Regions from separate parts of the Marinobacterium maritimum genome, predicted to be linked through region 2. Evidence: predicted binding sites of a transcription regulator. Region 2 holds the regulator's gene; the other holds the start of a gene.
What was found. Region 2 encodes PhoB, which activates phosphate uptake and scavenging genes when phosphate is short. Its sites were predicted from a motif close to TGTCATANNNNTGTCANA; they were not measured.
Positions count from the first base shown of each region.

Region 1 (7,800 bases), on a different contig from region 2:
CGGTTTCCAGCAGTTCATTGGCTGCTCACCCGCACGCTATATCCTTCAGCAGAAGTTGGATTTGGCGCACCAGCGTCTGCAACAGACTCAAGGGACGGTCAGCGAGGTGGCTTACCACTGCGGTTTCAACCATCTCAGTCACTTTACCCGTTTGTACAAGGACCATTACGGCGAAACGCCGTCCCAGACGCTGAAACGGCATACGCTTGTTACACGGTGATAACCGGAGTGGTGACGGCAGGGGAAGGGAACCCTGCCGGTGCTACTCCGGTAATTGTGTCTAGAAGCGCAGGTTGACCCCCAGGGCATAGTTGCTGTCACCTCGGTCATACTGGCCGGTTTCGGCCCAGACCTTGACCTGGTCATCCAGCTGTTTCTCGAGTTTCAGCATGTACACTGACTCGTCGGCAGCATCATAGTCGTGGTCTTTCTCCTTGTAGCCCACAGCCATGCCGTAACCTGTGCCCAGATTGATGTTGGCTGAGATGCCGAAAGAATCGGAATCAGCCGCACCCTTGGGTGCGAATGGGTAGGGCTGGTTGTCACTGTGCTCCCAGACGGCACCCAGCTGTACCTGACCGAAATCGTAGCCAGCGCTGAGAGCGGTCAACAACAGGTCTTCCTGGGTAAAGGCCGGCAGCTGCTCCGCCTTGATCAGCGTGGTTCCGGCGCCCAGATGCAGCTGACCATCGTTGTACACTATGCGGATGGAAGCTGCATCGGCATCTTCGCCGTTATCCTCTTTCAGGGTGATGGCAGCCATTACCAGGCGGGTATTGGCGATGGCGGGAGATGCCCAGGCAAAGGTACCGGAAGTGCGGTCCGGCTGGACGAAAATACCGTCTGCATGCAAAGCAGCATGAGGCTCGTTGTACTCATAATGGTTGATCGGGCCATAGAGCTGCGCCCACTGACCGGAGGTGCCGCGCGGTGCCAGCACAAAGGTGCCGTACTGCGTCGGCAGCCTCATGACCGCTTCCTTGATGTGGATATCATCCTCGCCATCCTTGCCCGGATCTCCACTGTCTGCACGGTTGGCGGCCTGGGCCAAATCAACTTCCAGCTGATAGAGCAGGTTCAGATCCTTTACCTGAACCTTGCCCTTGAGGCCCAGTTCAATTTCGAAGGCTTCGGCCTCGAAATCCTGATTGTCGGTTTTCAGTGCGCCGGCGCTAAGGAAGCCATAGGCTTCCGGCTTGCTGAATTCGGCAGCCTGTCCCATCAATGGAAGGGTTGCCAGGGCGATGGCGAAGGCCATTTTTTTCATCACGAACATCTTGTTATTGTCTCCGACTGTAACTTATGGGGTGGGCCTTACTCGACACAGCGATCAAATACACAGGTGGTAAAGCTGTAACCGATCTTCTTCATCTTCTCCGGATCAGAAGGGAAGACGCCGTTATCACGCACATAGGTTTCCCAGTCGGCCAGCAATTCAGCCATTTTGTCCGGTTCGTGCTCGGCCAGGTTATGGCGCTCGGTGGGGTCGTTTTTCAGGTTGAACAGCTGCCACTCACCATCACCGTAGGGCTGCTCCAGCAGGCGAATCTTCCAGTCACCCTTGCGGATCGCGGAGCGGCCAAACAGCTCCCAACCAACTGTGCGCTCTTCAGCCTTGTTACCCTGAAGTATTGGCAGCATGGAGTGTCCCTGGATTGGCAGAACTTCACGGCCGTTGTAGGGGCTGGTGATCTCTTTGACTCCTGCCAGCTCGAGGAAGGTGGGCATTACATCCTTGACGTGGATAAACTCGTGATTGATCTGACCTTTCTGCGTCTCGCCAGGCAGACGTACGATGGCCGGTGTCACAAGGCCGCCCTGAGAGGGGAAACCCTTGAACAGCGGGAAGGGTGTGGCACTGACCTGGCCCCACTGGGCGCCATACCAGATATAAGAGTTGGGACGACCCATATTTTCGTAGCTGTTGTCGTAGTCGCTGGCGAACCAGGCCTTGTTACCAGGCAGTACTTCCGGGCTGTTGCCATCGGCGCCGTTGTCGGACATGAACATCACGACGGTGTTGTCCAGCTCGCCTTTTTCATCCAGCCATGTAAGCAAACGACCGATATTGTGATCCATGTTGTCGACCATGGCGGCATAAACCTGCATGCGACGGGTTTCGATCCTTCGCTGCTCGTCGGTCAACTCTTCCCAGCGAGGCAGTTGCGTCATCGGCGTGTTGGCGGTGACTGCAGAGTTGACCAGCCCCATCTCCTTCATGCGCTTCAGGCGTGCCTGACGGATCTGCTCGTAGCCCTTTTCATACCTGCCTTCGTACTTCTTCAGGTAGGCATCCGGTGCCTGTAGTGGCCAGTGCGGGGCGGTATAGGCGACATAGGCAAAGAACGGCTTGTTCTGCTCCAGATCGTCGCCGATGTATTGCATCATCAGATCGGTATAGTAATCCGACGAGAAAAAGCCCTTGGGCAGGTCGACGCTCTTGCCGTTGTCACGATAGATCGCTCTGGGGTCCTTGCCGATGATGGCACGCTGGTCGTCGAAATGGCTGGCGCCACCCTGGATCAGGGCGAATGACTTGTCGAAGCCGCGTGCGGCCGGGCTCTTGTCCTCACTTCGTCCCAGGTGCCACTTGCCCACCATGTAAGTGTTGTAACCGCTGTCACGCAGTACTTCTGGCAGCGTGGCGACCGAGGTGTTCAGGTAGCCTTCGTAACCCGGTTTGCCTTTCTGCTCCGGCTGCAGCAGTTCGGCCATGTTGCCAAGACCGGCCCGGTGACTGTCGGTGCCCGAGAGCAGCATGGAACGAGTGGGGGAGCAGGTCGGTGCCGTGTGGAAATCGGTCAGACGGATGCCTTCCGATGCAAGCGCATCAAGGTTGGGAGTCTCGATTTCGCCACCGAAAGCACCAATATCGGAGTAGCCAAGGTCATCGGCGACAATGAGCAGAATATTGGGGTTGTCTGCGGCAGAAACCAGGGATGCGGAAGTCAGCATGGCAGCCGCCAGGGCGGTCTTGCGCAAAAGGGAGAGTCTGTTTTTCATGATGTACCCTTGATTATTGTTATGGGGACAGGCTGCCGAAGCAGCTTGTGCAGTATGTTCAGCACAGCCGCAGGGGCGTTAACCGGTTTGCGCAGGGGGTATCATTTTTGCGCAACAAAATTGCGCAACAGCGCTGTAGTTTGCCTGCATCGCCTAAAGCGAAGCGGTCTCCTTTTCTGTTACACTCTGCAGCCCTTCTTCCAACCACAGGAACAGCATGTCCAGGCGGCCCGATCTGCTTAACGCGCCCATACGCCAGACCCTGGTGCGCATGACGATCCCGATGATGTTCGGCATCGTCAGCCTGATGCTGTTCAACCTGGCCGATATCTGGTTTGTGGCTCAGCTCGGTACCGAGCCGATGGCGGCGCTGGCGTTTACCTTTCCGGTTTCTTTTTCGGTTGTCAGCCTGGCGATCGGGTTGGGAATAGGAACCTCGGCGACGCTGGCGCGCCTGATTGGCAGTGGCAATGGCGGCGGCGAGCAAGCGGCGCGTCTGGCCACCGATAACCTGCTGCTGACGGTGCTGCTGATGGTGACAGTCGGCTTTGCCGGACAGCACTTTGCCGACCCGATCTTCCGGTTGATGGGCGCTGACCCGGGGTTGATGCCGTTGATCGATGCCTACATGGAAGTCTGGTTTGCCGGTTCGGTGTTCCTGGTGTTGAACATGGTGTGCAACAGCACATTCCGCGCTTCGGGTGATACACGGTTATCGGCAACGATTATGCTAATTTCCTCGCTGCTCAATATTATTCTTGATCCGCTGCTGATCTTTGGCTGGGGACCGGTACCGGCCATGGGGATTCGCGGTGCCGCCATTGCCAGCGTGATCGCCTGGGCCTCGACGACTCTGCTGGCGCTGCACCTGTTGTACCACCGCAAGGGGATGCTGCTGTTGGCGCCGCCGGATGTGGGCGAGATGCTGGGGAACTGGCGAAAGGTCTTGTCGATCAGTTTGCCGGCGGCACTGTCGAACATGATGACGCCCCTGGCCAACGGTATCCTTACGGCACTGGTGGCCGTTCATGGTGCCGAGGCGGTGGCCGCCTTTGGCGCCGGCGCCCGTATAGAATCCCTGTCACTGCTGGTGTGTCTGGCACTGTCGATGACGCTGCCGCCGTTCATCAGCCAAAACTATGGCGCGCTCAAGGTCGAGCGGGTCAGAGCGGCCTATCAGGGGGCGATCCGCTTTGCGCTGGCCTGGCAGCTGCTGATCTTTGCCGTGCTGGTGCTGGCGTCCGGTTTCATAGCCAAGCTGTTCAGTACAGATCCTGAAGTGGCGCGCTGGCTGCAGACGTGGATGTTGATCGTACCCGCCGGATTCGGTTTCCAGGCTATTACCTTCCTCAGTGCCTCCTCCTTCAATGCCTTGCATCAGCCGATGCGTGCGATGCGGATCAGCCTGTTCCGGTTGTTCCTGATGTACGTGCCGCTGGGCTGGCTGGGCAACCATTTCTTCGGCCTGACCGGCATGTTCTCTGCGCTGGTGCTGGCCAATGCGATCACTGCTGTGGTGGCTTCCACCTGGGTTAAGCGTTACCTGAAAACGCTTGATACAGAGCACGGTGCTGTGCCGGCTTCCTGATTGCTAGGGTTTTCCCTGATTTACCAAGGTCATACTTCTGCAATAGTTTAAAAGGACTATGATCAATGAAGTTAGAGCATGAAGTTAAAACGCTAACTGACACTATAACAAATCGTACTCTAAGCCTGACGGCCCCCATTCCTTCCAAACGGTCGACATAAGATCAGGGGAATGGAGCAGGCTTCAAACATGGAAAGGGAAGCAAAGCATGAGCAAACGAGTAGCATTGGTCACCGGCGGCACTGGTGGTTTGGGTGAAGCAATCTGCCGCAAGCTGGTAGACGCCGGTTTTCACGTTGTCGCCGGCTACAACAGCGGCGGTAATCATGATAAGGCAAAGGCGTGGCAGGAAAAGCAGCGCGAGGCCGGATACGAAATCGATGTGGCCTACGGCGATGTCACCAGCGAAGAGTCCTGCGCTGCCTGTATCGCAACCGTCAAGGAGATGACCGGTCGCGATGTGGATGTGCTGGTCAATAACGCCGGTATCACCCGCGATGGCCAGTTCAAAAAGATGAGCTGGGATCAGTGGAATGAAGTGCTGAGCGCTAACCTGGACTCCATGTTCCATATGACCCGTCTGGTAATCAACCCGATGATCGAGCAGGGGTTTGGTCGTGTGATCAACATCTCCTCTGTTAACGCACAGAAGGGCCAGTTCGGCCAGACCAACTACTCGGCCGCTAAGGCCGGTATCCACGGTTTCACCAAGGCGCTGGCGCAGGAAGTGGCCGCCAAGGGTGTCACCGTGAACACTGTATCACCGGGTTACGTGATGACCCCAATGGTTGCCAAGATCGACGATTCCGTTCTGGAAAAAATCGCCAAGTCCATTCCGGTGGGCCGCCTGGGCGAACCGGACGAAATTGGTCGCATCGTGACTTTCCTGGCGGAAGATGAATCTGCCTACATCACCGGTGCCGACTTCTCCATCAACGGTGGTCTGCACATGTTCTGATCTCCACCGGAGAGCGGGAAAATACAGGGGCTGCCGTTCGGCGGCCCTTTTTGTTTGCAGGGTCTCGCCTCGTGGGCGATAGCCTTGTGCAGCACCAATCGCTTGCATGGCCCAGGCCACCCTCTCTTGATGCTGCGCATCAATTCACCTTGAAGCAAACTCCTACATCTACATCCATGTCGATTGTCACATCCTCGTGTAGCAGCCTGCCTTGCAGGCGATCAACCACTTGACCCTGTACTCGACTTCAGGGTTTATCATTCAGTTAACGAAAAACCACGCCAAAAAGTACTCAAGGGATGTGTGATGGCTATTTACCAATTTGCCCTGCATAACGTGCGCTGTGCCGGTTGTGTGCGCAGTGTGGAAAAGTCGCTGCGCCAAACCGATGGCATTGACGACTTTGCGATCAATTTTGCCGACCGTACCGCTTCGGTGCAGACAGAGGCCGATCCCGAGGTCGTGACCCAGGCGGTAGAAGCGGCGGGGTATGGCGCCTCGCTGATGCAGGATCAGGATGACTATGATCAGCGTGCTAAGCAGGAGCGTCAGGCATTCAGAACGACGTTGCGCAAGAGCCTGGTGGCACTGGTACTGGGGGCTGCGCTGATGGTCGCGATGCTGATCGGCTGGATGCCCGACCTGCACACCGGTAGCGGTATGCTGCAGGGGGCTTTTATGGGCGTGATCACGCTGGCGATCATGGCCTACAGCGCGGGTCATATATACAAGGGGGCCTGGCAGGGGCTGTTTCATGGTGACCTGAATATGGACACCCTGATCGCGCTGGGGACGGGTACCGCCTGGATCTATTCCACCGGGTTGCTGATAGCGACGGCTATGGCAGCGGGTGTGCTGCCGGAAGCGGCCATGCATCTGTACTACGAAGCGGCCGTAATGATTCTGGGCTTTATCCTGCTGGGGCAGGCACTGGAGAGCCGCGCGCGCGGCAATACCAACGATGCCCTGCGCAAGCTGCTTGACCTGCAGCCGCGTGAGGCCTTGCGTATTCGTGACGGTGAGAGCAAGTCAGTGCCAGTGGCGATGCTGCTGCCGGGAGACCGGGTGCGTATCCGCCCTGGCGAACGGGTGCCGGTAGATGGTGTGGTGATCGAGGGCAGCAGCCATCTGGATGAGTCGATGCTCACCGGTGAACCCCTGCCGGTTAAGCGCGAGGCGGGTGACCAGGTGACCGGCGGTACCGTCAATGGCCAGGGTAGCCTGTTGATCGAAGTATCGGCGGTCGGCCAGAAAACCGTGCTGGCGCAGATTGTAGCGACGGTGCGCGAAGCGCAGAATGCCAAGCCGGCGCTGGGACGTCTGGCTGACCGTATTGCAGCCATCTTCGTGCCGGTGGTAATCCTGATCGCCGTGCTGGCGGTCGGACTCTGGCTCTGGCTGGCTCCGGCTCCAGCCTGGCCCTATGCCATCGTTGCCGCGCTGACCGTGCTGATCGTGGCTTGTCCCTGTGCATTGGGACTGGCGACACCGATGTCGGTGATGGTAGGAGTTGGGCGTGCTGCTGAGCAGGGGGTGCTGATTCGCAATGGCGATGCATTGCAGCAGGCGCAGGCGATTACGACTCTGGTGGTGGACAAGACCGGTACTCTGACCGAAGGCAAACCAGCGGTGGTAGCGCTGCATGCAGATGGCGATACCGCTCGGTGGCTGCAACTGGCGGCCAGTGTCGAGCAACACTCGGAACACCCCTTGGCACAGGCCGTCGTGAACTACACCCGTGAAAAGGGGCTGGAACTGGTCGATAGTCAGGACTTCGATGCTACGGCGGGCAGTGGCGTCAGTGCTCGTGTTGAAGGGCAGCAGGTGTTGTTGGGCAACCAGGACTGGATGCAGCAGCAGTCCGTGGAGACCGCCTTCTTTGATGACAAGGCGGATGATTTCAGCCAGGCCGGTCGTTCATTGGTTTGGGTGGCGGTTGATGGACAGATGAAGCTGTTGCTGGCGATTGCCGACCCATTGCGCGAAGACAGCGCCGAGGCGGTGGCTCAGTTGCACTGTCAGGGGCTGGAAGTGGTAATGCTCTCCGGTGATAACCAGCAGACTGCCAATGCCATTGCACAGGAGGCCGGGATCGATCGGGTTATCGCCGAGGTCAAGCCTGAGCAGAAACAGGCGGTGATTCGGGATCTGCAGTTGGAAGGCAAGATCGTGGCGATGGTGGGTGACGGCATCAACGACGCACCCGCACTGGCGCAGGCGGATATCGGCTATGCGATGGGGTCTGGCACCG
Region 1 covers NZ_BAAAET010000002.1:842,364-850,163, forward strand. Annotated here, with positions in the region: gene ABD013_RS10080 (helix-turn-helix domain-containing protein) at 1-220, shown strand, start outside; gene ABD013_RS10085 (porin) at 281-1,267, opposite strand; gene ABD013_RS10090 (arylsulfatase) at 1,315-3,003, opposite strand; gene ABD013_RS10095 (MATE family efflux transporter) at 3,221-4,591, shown strand; gene phbB (acetoacetyl-CoA reductase) at 4,800-5,549, shown strand; gene ABD013_RS10105 (heavy metal translocating P-type ATPase) at 5,856-7,800, shown strand, end outside.
Region 1: phbB (acetoacetyl-CoA reductase) is a predicted target of PhoB. The motif match lies at 4,619-4,636, and genes of this name have one in related genera.

Region 2 (7,800 bases):
GATATCCCGAAGAACCGCGTCACCGCATTCATCGGTCCGTCCGGCTGTGGTAAGTCCACGCTGCTGCGCTGCTTCAACCGCATGAACGACCTGGTCGACAGCTGCAACATCACCGGCCAGCTGCTGCTGGACGGTGACAACATCTATGATCGTACCGTCAACGTGGCCGACCTGCGCCGCCGCGTCGGCATGGTGTTCCAGAAGCCGAACCCCTTCCCCAAGTCGATCTACGAGAACGTGGCTTACGGCCTGCGTATCCAGGGGATCAACAAGAAGCGGGTGATCGACGAGACCGTCGAATGGGCGCTGCGCTCCGCCGCACTCTGGGATGAGGTAAAGGACCGCCTGCACGAAAGCGCCCTCGGCATGTCCGGCGGTCAGCAGCAGCGTCTGGTTATCGCCCGTACCGTGGCAGTGAAGCCGGAAGTGCTGCTGCTCGACGAACCGGCCTCCGCGCTGGACCCGATCTCCACGCTGAAGATCGAGGAACTGATCCACGAACTCAAGGACGACTTCACCATCGTCATCGTCACCCACAACATGCAGCAGGCGGCCCGTGTCTCCGACTACACCGCCTTCATGTACATGGGTGACCTGATCGAGTTTGGTGCCACCGATGCGCTGTTCACCAAACCGGAAAAGAAACAGACTGAAGACTACATCACCGGCCGTTACGGTTAATTTGGCCCGCGTCAGCAACGGAGAAACCGATCGTGGAACTCGAAAACGCTAATTACTCGACCCATATTTCCCAGCAGTTCAATGAAGAGCTGGAGAAAATCCGCACGCAGATGCTGACCATGGGCGGCATCGTGGAGCGTCAGGTCAGCGATGCCGTGGAGGCCCTGCTGAACGGTGATGTGGAACTGGCCGAACAGTCCCGTCGCATCGATCAGCAGACCAACGCCATGGAACTGATGATCGACGAGCAGTGCACCACTACCATCGCACGTCGCCAGCCGGCGGCCAGCGACCTGCGCCTGATCGTATCGATCAGCCGTGCCGTGTCTGACCTGGAACGCATCGGCGACGAAGCCACGCGTATCTGCAAGATGGCGATCGAACTGGCCGACAGCGGCGCCAACCAGCGCGGCTTCCAGGAAGTGCGCCATATCGGCAACCTCGTCCGTGACATGGTCAAGGATGTACTGACCGCGTTCGCCCGCAACGACCTGGAGATGGCCTACCGTGTGGCCAAGCAGGACAAAAGCGTGGACCAGGAATACCGCACTGCCATGCGCTCCCTGGTGACCTACATGATGGAAGATGCCCGTGCCATCTCCAACGTGCTCAACGTGATCTGGGCGCTGCGCAGCCTGGAGCGCATCGGTGACCATGCCCGCAACCTGTCCGAGCACCTGATCTATCAGGTCAGCGGCACCGACGTGCGCCACCAGAGCCTGAAGCAGATCAAGCAGACGGTTCAGGAAGAAGCCGAAGGCAGCCTGCAGGACGACGAAAGCGGCGAGGAATAACCCTCACCTTCGCACAGACAGCGCCCATCGACTCCCCCCGGTGTTGCCACCTGAGGGAGTCTTTCTGTATGGACCTGGCTCTGAGGTCTTACTGCAGGCATCCACTCTGTGGGCGATATTCCCGGCCTGGTCACAGGAACTCTGCCCTGCCCCAGCCAAACCTCTTCGCCACCGGGCAGTAAACGACTCAAGGTGGTACACTCTGGCACTTTCGAACTGACGGAAACTCGTACGTGTCAGCCCGCAGTGCCCTTCTCAATCCGCTCAACCTGAAACGCTGGACCCTCGCCGAGGGTGCGCACCGGGCACCCCGTCACTGGCGCCCCTGGTTGCAGGACAGCGGCTCCCTGACCCAACGCCTGACCCGTGCAGCCCGCGGCGAATTTGCCGTGCGTGTGCTGTCCCAGCGCTGGCACGCCCCCACCCCCGATGAAGCGCGGGCACTGGGCATGCCGCCGCGCCAGCTGGCGCTGATCCGCGAAGTGGAGCTGCTCGGCCGACAGGGCACGCCCTGGGTTTATGCCCGCTCGGTGCTGCCTGCCAGCACCCTGACCGGTCGCGAGCGCCGTCTGAGGCTGCTCGGCAACCGCTCGCTGGGCTCGCTGATGTTCAGCGACCCCAGCCTGAGCCGCAGCCCGCTGATGGCCAGCTGCCTGCAAGACGAAGCTGGTTGCCGTTACTGGGCACGACGCTCGGTGTTCCGTTTGCATGACAAGCCGCTGCTGGTGTGTGAGGTTTTTCTCCCCGCCATGGAGCACGTACAATATCCGCTCTGATCCCCAGTGCAGGAGTCACCCATTGCAGATTTCAGCCCCACGCCCACTGAAGGAGCGCCTGCTGGCCTACGTCCACCTGATGCGCGCCGACAAGCCGATCGGCACCTATCTGCTGCTCTGGCCCACGCTTTGGGCGCTGTGGATCGCCGCTGAAGGCCTGCCCTCGCTGGAGCTGCTGCTGATCTTCTCTCTGGGGGTGTTCCTGACCCGCTCCGCCGGCTGCGTGATCAACGACTATGCCGACCGCCATATCGATGGCCACGTCAAACGTACCCACCAGCGCCCCCTGCCCTCCGGCCGGGTCACCGAACGCGAGGCGATAGGACTGTTTGTCGGCCTGATGCTGGTCGCCTTCCTGCTGGTGCTGCTGACCAATACGATGACCATCCTGATGTCGTTCGGCGGTCTGGCGCTGGCGTTCGTCTACCCGTTCATGAAGCGCTACACTCACCTGCCGCAGCTGGTGCTGGGTGCCGCCTTTGGCTGGGCCATTCCGATGGCCTTCACCGCCATTCAGGAACAGATCCCGCTCACCGCCTGGTTGCTCTATGCCGCCAAGCTGCTCTGGACCGTGGCCTATGACACCCAGTACGCCATGGTGGATCGCGACGACGACCTCAAGATCGGCGTCAAGTCCACCGCCGTGCTCTTTGGCCACCAGGACAAACTGATTATCGGGCTGTTGCAACTGGCCGCTTTGGGCCTGCTGATCTGGGTGGGACAGCTGGAGCAGCTGGGGCTCTGGTATCACCTGGGGCTGGCCGCCTCAGTGGGCTTTTTCATCTATCAGCAGTGGCTGATCCGTCATCGCGAGCGGATGCCCTGTTTTCGCGCCTTCCTCAACAACCACTACGCCGAACTGGTCGTACTGGGCGGCATAATACTGGACTACACCAGCCTGTAACCATCTGAAAAAAATGAGCTTTCCAGGCGGATATCGCATTACCAGCATCTGTGTCATATTAGTGTAACGGAAACGTCTTGTAATAGTGGCCTCCGATAATTCCTGTAGATGAGGCAGAGAACGATGTCTGCATCCAAACGTGTGCTGATCGTCGACGATGAAGCACCGATCCGCGAGATGATCGCCGTTGCGCTGGAAATGGCCGGCTACGAATGCAGCGAAGCCGATAACGCCCAGGACGCCCATGCCCAGATCGTGGACAACAAGCCCGATATGGTCCTGCTGGACTGGATGATGCCCGGCACCAGCGGCATCGAGTTCGCCCGTCGCCTGCGCAAGGAAGAGGTGACCGCGGATATTCCGATCATCATGCTCACCGCCAAGACGGAAGAGGATAACAAGATCAAGGGACTGGAGACCGGCGTCGATGACTACATCACCAAGCCGTTCTCGCCCCGTGAGCTGGTCGCTCGCCTGAAAGCCGTATTGCGCCGCACCACGCCCAAGGGTGTCGAGGAACCGGTTAGCGTCGATGGCCTGACCCTGGACCCGGTCTCCCACCGAGTGACGGCCGATGGCCAGCCGGTCGATTTGGGTCCTACCGAGTTCCGTCTGCTGCAGTTCTTCATGACCCACCCCGACCGCGCCTACTCGCGCAGCCAGCTGCTGGACATGGTCTGGGGCGGTAATGTCTATGTCGAGGAGCGCACTGTCGACGTGCACATCCGCCGTCTGCGCAAGGCACTGGGCGAGCGTCACGACTACCTGGTTCAGACCGTGCGCGGCACCGGCTACCGCTTCTCGGCTCAGGTCGCCTGAGTCCGCCGGCCCCCACCGGCATGATCGACCCCAGGATGGAGCCTATTCGATGCATGTATCACGACACGCCCTGATTATCAGCCTGCTGGCCCTGGCCGGCGCCGGCCTGCTGGTTGGCACCCTGTTCAGCTACCCCATGCTGGGGTTGAGCTTGGGTTTACTGGCCTGGAGCCTGAAGCAGGTGCGCCAGTTCAATCGGCTCAATGACTGGCTGCAGCGCGAGGATGGTTCCGAGCCACCCGAAGCGGACGGCGCCTGGGGCGACCTGTTCGACGAGCTGTCCCGGATGCAGAAGCGCAGCCGCTCCCGTGAACAGTATCTGCGTGGCATCATCTCCCGCTTTCAGCAGTCTTCGGCCGCACTCAGCGATGCCATCGTCATCATCGACAGTCAGAACAACCTGGAATGGTGGAACCGCTCCGCCGACCGTTTGCTGGGCCTGAAGGCCATCTCCGACCGCGGCAAGCCGCTGATCAACCTGATGCGCGACCCTCGCTTCGTGCGCTACTTCCGCAAGGGACACTATCAGGAGCCGCTGGAGCTGCCGTCACCGGTCAACAGCGACCTGCAACTGCAGTACCAGATCAGCAAGTTCGGTGAAGGCGACCGCCTGCTGGTGGCCCGCGACATCACCCGTCTGCTGCGGCTGGAGCAGACCCGCCAGGACTTTGTGGCCAACGCCTCCCACGAACTGCGCACCCCATTGACGGTGATCCGCGGCTATCTGGAGACCTTTCTCGATCAGGAGCTGCCTCGCCCGTTGCAGCGCGGCATGGAACAGATGCAGCAGCAGGCCCGTCGCATGGAAGGCCTGGTCACCGATCTGTTGCTGCTGTCTCGGCTGGAAGCCAGCCAGCATATCAGCGACGAGCACCCGATCCTGATCCAGGACCTGATTCAGCACATGCATCAGGATGCCGTAGCCCTGGCCAGCGGCCGTGGCCACTCATTCCAGCTGGACGTGGACAGCGAATACGACCTGCTCGGTCAGGCCACCGAACTGCAGAGCGCCTTCTCCAACCTGGTATTCAACGCCGTACGCTATACCCCGGACAACGGCACCATCAGTCTGCGCTGGTGGGTGGACCACAAGGGCGGCCACTTCTCGGTCAGCGACGACGGTATCGGCATCGAGGCGATGCATATTCCGCGCCTGACCGAGCGCTTCTACCGCATCGACGAGAGCCGCTCCTCCGCCAGTGGCGGCACCGGCCTTGGCCTCGCCATCGTCAAGCATGTACTGGTACGCCACAGCGCCCACCTGAGTATCGACAGCAAGCCGGGCAAGGGCAGCACCTTCACCTGCCACTTCCCGCCCGACATGGTGGTGCCGATCAGGGCTGTGGGCTCCGACGCGGGCTAACCTCCCGCGCCTCGCTGGCATACTCCTCGACCCAGAAAATGGTGGCACCCACCACTGCTGCCGGCATCAGGATCAGGTTGACCACCGGCACCAGCATACCGAGCTGCACCAGACCACCAAAACCGATAGACGTCACGCGGCGCGCTTTCATCAGTTGTTTCATCTGGTGAAAGCTGACCTTATTGTTATCCATCGGATAGTCGCAATACTGGATCGACATCATCCAGGCGCCGAACAGGAACCAGAGCAGCGGCGCGAATGGGGTCACCAGCGGGATAAAAGTGATCACCAGCAACAGCAGAAAGCGCGGCAGATAATAGGCCAGCTTGTGCAGTTCACGCTGCAGTGCCCGCGGAATCATCTTCACCACTTCGGCCCAGCCTTCATCGGTCACCGGCGCGCCGCGCAGCTGCTTCTCCACCTTTTCCGCCAGGAAACCGTTGAACGGTGCCGCGATCAGGTTGGCGACAATCGAGAAGCCGTAGTAGACCGCCACCAGCACCAGCAAGGCGAACACCGGCCAGAACAGCCAGTAGAGAAAATCGGCCCAGCTCGGCAGAAAGCTCAACCAGTAGTCGACCCAGACACTGAACTGGCCTACCAATAGCCAGATGGCGCCGATAAACAGCAACACATTGACCAGCAGCGGCACCAGTACGAAATGCCGGATACCGGGTTGCGGCAGCATGGCGGCACCACGCAGCAGATAGCCGGCGCCACGAACGGGGTTACCTTTCATCTATTCTCCTTGTAACAATGTTTGCCAGATCACGCGGGATCACTTTACTCTTGCGGTCAGTAGATGATTGTTACCGGCCGGTGAACTGGCCGAGAAACCGGGGAGATTAACATGAAAGCGATACGCATCCATGCCTTTGGCGGCCCTGAAAACCTGCATCTGGACGAGATCGACAAGCCCAGCCCCGGGCCAGGCGAGGTGCTGATCCGCAACCGGGCCGCGGGAGTCAACCCGATCGACTGGAAAACCTGTTCCGGTGGCGGCGCCAGCGCGTTTATCGAAGCCCTGCCCTTCTGCCCCGGCTGGGAGTTTGCCGGTACTGTCGACGCCTTGGGCGAGGGCGTCGATCGCTTCCGGGTCGGCGACGAGGTGCTGGGATTCACCCGCTTTCCGCAGGAAGCCGGCTGCTATGCCGAGTATCTGGTGGCCCCGGCCGATCAGCTTGCACTGCGCCCGGCAGCCCTGGATCCAGTCTCTGCCGCGGGCCTCGGTCTGGCCGGCCTGACCGCCTGGCAGGCGCTGTTCGAGGTGGGGCAGCTGAAGAGTGGTCAGTCGGTGCTGGTACTGGCCGCGGCCGGGGGCGTCGGGCATCTGGCGGTACAACTGGCCAAGTGGAAGGGTGCCTATGTGATCGGGACTGCCTCAGCCGGCAACAAGTGTTTTCTGCAGAGCCTGGGCTGTGACGATACCCTCGACTATGGCCGCCAGCAGGCCGAGAGCCTGATCCACGATGCCGACCTGATTATCGACGGCGTCGGCGGCGAAACGGCCATCAAGGCACTCGACTGCCTGACACCTCAGGGGCAGATGATCACTCTGCCGTCCGTCACCGCCGCCGAAGTGATCGCGGCCGGCGAAGCCCGGGGACTGAAGGTCAGTGGCATCCGCGCCCGCCCGGATGGTGACCAGCTGCAGGAGCTGGCCAAGCTGGCTTCCTGCGGTAAGGTAATGCTGAACCTGAGCGACAGTCTGCCGCTGAACGAAGCGGCCAGGGCCCACCAGCTGAGCGCCCAGGGCCATGTCCGCGGCAAGCTGGTGCTAACCCTCTGACGCCTTGGCAGCAGCGCCCTCCCCGGCGGCGCTGCAGAACAGCTGCTGCTGGCGCATCAGCAGGCGGCAGCCTTCACCGCGGATGTTGCGGTCCCAGCAGCCGTACTTGGCCCAGCTCTTGTCATCTTCGGTCGGCTCCTCGCGAAATGCCGGCACGCCCTCGCAAAAACCGTCACTGGGGGTCGCCGTTTCCAGACATGCCCTGAGATAACGACCATGGTTGACCGTGCATTCAAAGCCGGTGCAACCGTCAAACTCGGTCAAGGCCTTGTCCAGGCATGCCGCCTGATCATGCTGGCGACCAAAGGCCAGGCCTTCATTGCGCCAGGTCGCTGCCAGCTCAGCCCGCTCGGCATTGAAGCCGGCCAGCCATTCAGCCTTGGCAGCCTGCCACCAGGCCGGCTGCACCTGCCACAAAAACACGCCCACCAGCACCGGGATCAGCACCAGCGCCAGGATGATCTTTTTCAGCATTGAACACTCCTAATTGAAAGCCTCAAAACCTCTCGAGTAGCCCGGAGGCAAGGCGCAGGGCATGCAGGAACCGCCGTGTATTCATCGACACATGAGGGGATCGTGCAACGCCGAATCCGGGTCACCCAGCCGGTTTTGTCAGCGGCGGCGATAGAGCCCGCCGATACACAGCAACAACCCCAGCACCGACAGCAGCATGC
Region 2 covers NZ_BAAAET010000003.1:688,310-696,109, forward strand. Annotated here, with positions in the region: gene pstB (phosphate ABC transporter ATP-binding protein PstB) at 1-681, shown strand, start outside; gene phoU (phosphate signaling complex protein PhoU) at 714-1,475, shown strand; gene ABD013_RS14245 (chorismate--pyruvate lyase family protein) at 1,709-2,251, shown strand; gene ubiA (4-hydroxybenzoate octaprenyltransferase) at 2,280-3,155, shown strand; gene phoB (phosphate regulon transcriptional regulator PhoB) at 3,279-3,974, shown strand; gene phoR (phosphate regulon sensor histidine kinase PhoR) at 4,024-5,337, shown strand; gene cysZ (sulfate transporter CysZ) at 5,309-6,076, opposite strand; gene ABD013_RS14270 (NADP-dependent oxidoreductase) at 6,188-7,126, shown strand; gene ABD013_RS14275 (hypothetical protein) at 7,115-7,600, opposite strand; gene ABD013_RS14280 (hypothetical protein) at 7,739-7,800, opposite strand, start outside.